2 linked regions of the Geomonas sp. RF6 genome follow. The protein of the gene in region 1 interacts with the protein of each later gene in a pairwise test. Links are inferred from orthologs where the notes say so. Each region holds a gene or a part of one and is shown on either strand. Other genes may lie near its edges.

Region 1 (2,758 bases):
AGCTCCACCAAATAAGCCAGAAAAGGGTTTGCGGCAATTGCCACGAACCCTTTTTTTATTTAAACCTCCCCATCCTCGTTACCCCCGGATCCTGCGAGCCATGCCGACGATGGTGTCGATCGCCAGGGGAAAGCCTGCCTTTTCCGTATCGATGCAAAGGTCGAAACAGAGACAGGTTCCCCATTTCTCTCCGCTTATCTTTTCGTTGAATTTCCTCCTCGCCTTGTCCGATTCCGTGATCATCTCCTCTGCCTTTTCCGCCCGGTTGATCCGGTACAGCTCCATGATGCGCCGGAGACGGACGTCGTGCGGCGCGTGGAGAAAGACGTTCAGCACCCCCTCGTGCCCCCTGAGGAAGTGGTACCCGCCGCGCCCGACGATGACGGCGCTCTCCTCCGAGGCGATCTTTCTGATGATGCGGGCCTGGCAGCTGAAAATCTGCTCGTCGTAGATCATCGGAACCGGCGGAGGGAAGTACCCGGCGTCGGGCGCACCTACGCAGACGGTCTGCAGGAAGGACTCCACGAAGGAGGAGACCCTCTCGTCCCTCTGTGCCAGCACGGCGGGGTCCTCGTTGAGAATCGTCGCGACCTCGGCGAGGATCTCCCGATCGACGTACCGCACCCCCAGAATTCCCGCCACCTCCTGGCCGATATAGGCGCCGCCGCTTCCCAGCTGCCGTGATATCGTTACCACTACGCGGTTCATTGCGACCTCCCGATCCTCTTCTTCTTATGTCCACGCCTTCATTATAGCCCCGTTGGCAGCGTCAGGCGCATGCCATCTCTTTGCTGTTGTCCCCTCCGTCGTCTTTTGGTGAAATAGTAGGATCGGAGAGGGGATCCGCATGAGAGGTGGCGCCATGATAGGGGAAAGGAGAGAAGGAGATTCGCTGTGGGACGGGCTGGTGGAGGAGGTGCGGGGGATGGCGTCTGCTGAGCCGGCGCTGGCAGGGTATCTCTACCTGAATGTTCTGGAGCACGCCGGGTTCGAGGATGCCCTTGCCTTTCTTCTGGCTGGGAAGCTTGGTGCCCCCCACCTGCCTGCGGTTACGCTGAGGGAGATCTTTCAGGAGGGGATGCGCGACGATCCGGGGATCTCTTTGGCCGCACGGGCCGATCTCCTGGCGGTGCGGGAGCGCGATCCTGCGGCCCGCGGCGTGGCGCACCCCTTTTTGCACTACAAGGGGTTCCATGCGCTGCAGGCGTACCGGGTGGCTCACTGGCTGTGGGGAAAGAAGAGAGAGGCGCTCGCCTACTACCTGCAGAACCGGATCTCCGAGGTCTTCGCGGTCGATATCCACCCCGCGGCGCTGATAGGGGAGGGGATACTGATCGACCACGGCACGAGTGTCGTCATCGGCGAGACCGCGGTAGTCGGGGATAACGTCTCGCTGCTGCACGAGGTTACCCTTGGCGGTACCGGGAAAGAGACGGGGGACCGCCACCCGAAGGTGGCGAGCGGCGTCCTTATCGGGGCGGGGGCGAAGGTGCTGGGAAACGTGAAGATAGGGGAGGGATCGAAAATCGCAGCGAGCAGCGTCGTCCTTGCCGACGTACCCCCGCATACCACTGTCGCGGGGGTGCCGGCAAAGATCGTGGGGCGCCCCTCCACCCTGCAGCCGGCCCTGGCCATGGACCAGGGCTTCGCTCTCGATTTCAGCATCTAATAGCGCCTACGCCACCTTGAACCACGCTGCGGTGTGCTCCAGGTCTGAGGAGAGCTTCGCCAGGATCTCTGCGGATTCCTGGATCCGGTCCGCGGACGACTCGGAGGACCGGGTGCCGTTGGCGATCGTCTCGATGCTCGCCGAGACCTGGGAAGTGACGCCGGACTGCTCCTCCGTCGCTGCAGCGATGGTGTGAATCATGTCCATGCTCTTTGTCGACGCCTCCACGATCCGCTCCAGCGCCCAGCTCGCCTCCTCCGCCTTGCTGAGCCCGCCGGCCGCCTCCTTCCTGCTGCTCGACATGGAGCGCACCGCCATTTCGGTGTCGCTCTGGATCGTCCTGATCATCCTCCCGATCTCTTTTGTCGCCTTCGCCGTCCTTTCCGCGAGGGCGCGCACCTCGTCCGCCACCACCGCGAAGCCGCGGCCGTGCTCCCCGGCTCGTGCCGCCTCGATCGCCGCGTTCAGCGCGAGGAGGTTCGTCTGATCTGCCACCTCTTCGATCGTCGCCACGATGTCACCGATCTGGGTGCTCGAGGCCCCGAGCTTCCCGATCGTATCGGAGGATGCCTCCATCGAGGCGGCAATCTTGCGCATCTCCGACATGACCTGCGCGACGGTGCTGAGGCCGTTCCTGGCCGCATCGCTCGTCTCGCGCGATGCCTCGGAGGCTTTCTCGGCACTGGAGGCGATATCCAGAAGGGTCTGGGACATCTCCAGCACCGCACTTGCCGCCTGCTCAGTCTCGGACGCCTGCTCGTGGGCGTTTCGGTTCATGCTCTGGGTGGTGGCGAGGAGCTCACGGGACTTGTCGGAGAGGGTCTCCACCAGCGTGTTCACCTCACCCGAGAAGCCGCGCAGCTTTTCGATGATCTTTTTCAGCGCCAGGAATATCTGCCCGATCTCCTCCGTGCTCTTTACGTTGATGTTTTGCCGCAGGTCCCCTTCGGCGACCTTTTCCAGCGACTTCAGTGCCCACCAGAGCGAGCGGCAGGTGACTTTCCGCACCATGAAGTTGGTGAACCATCCCCCGATGATGAAGAAGGAAAGGATGAGGAAGATGATGATGTTGCGCGACGTGGTGTAGAG
Region 2 (2,848 bases), 1.2 Mb from region 1 along the record:
GCACAGCTCTCGGGGGGACAGAGGCAGCGCGTGGCGCTCGCGCGAGCCCTCGCGGTGCAGCCGCAGGTTCTTCTGCTGGACGAGCCGTTCGGGGCGCTCGACGCGAAGGTCCGCCTCGAACTGCGCCGCTGGCTGCGCAAGCTGCACGACGAGATTCACGTCACCAGCGTATTTGTCACCCACGACCAGGAGGAGGCGCTGGAGGTTGCAGACAGGATCGTGGTGATGAACAGTGGGCGCATCGAGCAGCAGGGGACGCCGAGCGAGGTGTACGACCGTCCGGCGACACCGTTTGTCTTCGACTTCCTGGGGAATGTGAACCTCTTCCACGGCCGGGTGCACCAGGGGAAGGCGCAGCTCGCCGGGGTGGAGGTGCAGGCGCCGGAGCATGCCGCCATCAGTAATACCCCTGCCATCGGCTACGTCCGCTCCCACGACATCGAGCTCGCCCGGCACCCGCTGGACGCGACCGCCATCGAGGCGCAGGTGAGGCACATCCTCGCGGTGGGACCTCTGGTGCGGGTCGATCTATCCCTCGTGGGGAGCACCGCGAAGGTGGAGGTCGACCTCTCCCGCGAGGCCGCCGACCGCCTCACCCTGCAGGTAGGGGAACGCGTCTACGCACGCCCCCGCAAGGTCCGCGTCTTCACCGGCGACTACCAGATCTAGCGATTCTCCTCCCCCTGCACCCCATTGTCTCACCGATGTGGTCAAGAATGGGGAGAATGTAGTTGACAATGGAATGCGATAATTATAAAGGTAGTTCTGGATTTTCTGCCAGCAGCGAGCTGGATAAAGAAGCTGCACCCCCACACAGTACCCGGCGACGCTGCAAAAGTGGCCCGCAATAAACAGCGAAAGGAGAAGCTCCATGTCCCGCATTTATGAAGACAACTCGCAGTCTATCGGCAACACCCCGCTGGTTCGCCTGAACCACGTCACCAAAGGTGCCCAGGCTACCGTACTGGCGAAGATCGAGGGGCGCAACCCGGCGTACTCCGTCAAGTGCAGGATCGGAGCTAACCTGATCTGGGACGCGGAGGCACGAGGCGTGCTGAAGCCGGGGGTCGAGATCGTTGAGCCGACCAGCGGCAACACCGGCATCGCTCTTGCCTACGTCGCCGCTGCCCGCGGCTACAAGCTCACCCTCACCATGCCGGAGACGATGAGCATAGAGCGTCGTCGCGTCCTCGCGGCGCTTGGCGCCAACCTGATCCTCACCCCCGGTTCCGCAGGGATGAAGGGTGCCGTGGCAAAGGCTGAAGAGATCGCCGCCTCCGACCCGGCGCGTTACTTCCTGCCGCAGCAGTTCAAGAACCCGGCGAACCCGGAGATTCACGAGAAGACCACCGGTCCCGAAATCTGGGCCGACACCGACGGCGGCATCGATGTTCTCGTATCGGGGGTCGGCACCGGCGGCACCATCAGCGGCATCTCGCGCTATATCAAGCAGACGCAGGGGAAGCAGATCCTTTCCGTCGCCGTGGAGCCGAAAGAGAGCCCGGTGATCTCGCAAAAGCTTGCCGGTGAAGAGCTGAAGCCCGGCCCGCACAAGATCCAGGGTATCGGCGCAGGCTTCATCCCCGAGACCCTCGACCTTTCCCTCGTCGACCGTGTTGAGCAGGTGGAGAGCGCCGAGGCGCTCGCCTTCGCGCAGCGGCTGGTGAAGGAGGAAGGGCTCCTGGTGGGGATCTCCAGCGGTGCCGCCGCAGCCGCCGCCGTGCGGCTGGCGAAGCTCCCCGAGTTTGCCGGGAAGACCATCGTGGTCATCCTCCCGGACCTCGCAGAAAGGTACCTCTCCACCGCCCTCTTCGAGGAAGCGTAGGTAAAAGAGAGGGATGCCCGGCATCGTCCGCGGCATCCCTCTTCCCTTCCCCCATCCTTTTCGTTCCCCCGCCGTCCCGACCTTCCCGGTTTCCCACTGTTTTAATTCAAGATCCTCCCTGCAGTGCCGATTCTATTACTATCCCTTAATTCAACCGCTGTCTCGTTGGCACGACGCAATCTTCACCAGAGGAGAACGGTAATGTCGAACCTTGACTGGTACAAGCTGTATGCGGATGAAGAGCCGATTGTGGAGAGGGAGCTTCTGAACAAGGTCCTGTCCAACGGAGCACTCGCCACCTTTGCCCTCGTGCGTCACCAGGGGGAGTACAAGGCGATGCTCTACGTCAACGGCAAGCGGGTGAACGGCCCTCCCTTGCCGCAGCCGCTGGCGAGCAGCAGGGACGACGTTACCCACTGGATGGGGAACAAGCCCGGCGTCGGTCTCACCGCCAGCGAAGCGGACAGGATCATCGACGCGGTGCTTGAACGCAGAGACCGGTGTGCGCTGTAGGTGGCGTTTCTCCTCCACGGAGCGACGCACCAGCGGAATGAGATTTCGTTTTACTACCCGCGGGATCCCTCCCTTTTGGCTTGACTTGCCATGGCGTTGCTGATAAGACGGCTGAACTTGTTGGCCTGCTATCCCCGGCGCCTGGCGCTTATGCTGAAGGAGGAAGAAATGTCGTTTCTGTCACCTCGTACCTTTTGTCTTTTTGCGCTGATCTCCCTGATGGCGCTGCAAACCGGTTGCGCTACGCAAGAGGCGGCCAAGAAAGCGGTAGTGTGGCATTCGCGCGATCAGTTCGTGGCGCTGGTGGACCGCGACGAGAGGGGGGAGAAGGCCCCGCCGAACCAGCACCCTGTCTCCCTCTCCGACAAGAGGCTCCACTCGGAGCTTGCCGCCCTGCGTGTGAAGTTTCCGAACAACCCGAAGCAGGTGCGCGTTTTCGACGAACCGGAAGTGAAGCTTCTCACCGAGCAACTCCCCGCCGCGCTGCAGAAGGCGCGCCCCGACCAGGAC

The links. The genes of interacting proteins can lie anywhere in the genome.
Region 2: the proteins of cysE (region 1) and cysK interact in binary tests that used the Escherichia coli proteins (3 or more experiments, as listed by UniProt). The link is inferred for Geomonas sp. RF6 from one-to-one orthologs.

Annotation. Positions count from the first base shown.
Region 1 is NZ_CP087999.1:4,611,275-4,614,032, reverse strand. It holds cysE (serine O-acetyltransferase), read left to right. Parts: upstream 1-847; coding sequence 848-1,669; downstream 1,670-2,758. Other genes in the region: LPW11_RS19625 (methyl-accepting chemotaxis protein), read right to left, coding at 1,676-2,758; LPW11_RS19635 (cytidylate kinase-like family protein), read right to left, coding at 79-708.
Region 2 is NZ_CP087999.1:3,450,050-3,452,897, forward strand. It holds cysK (cysteine synthase A), read left to right. Parts: upstream 1-871; coding sequence 872-1,825; downstream 1,826-2,848. Other genes in the region: LPW11_RS14870 (sulfate/molybdate ABC transporter ATP-binding protein), read left to right, coding at 1-669; LPW11_RS14880 (hypothetical protein), read left to right, coding at 2,027-2,338; LPW11_RS14885 (SHOCT domain-containing protein), read left to right, coding at 2,507-2,848.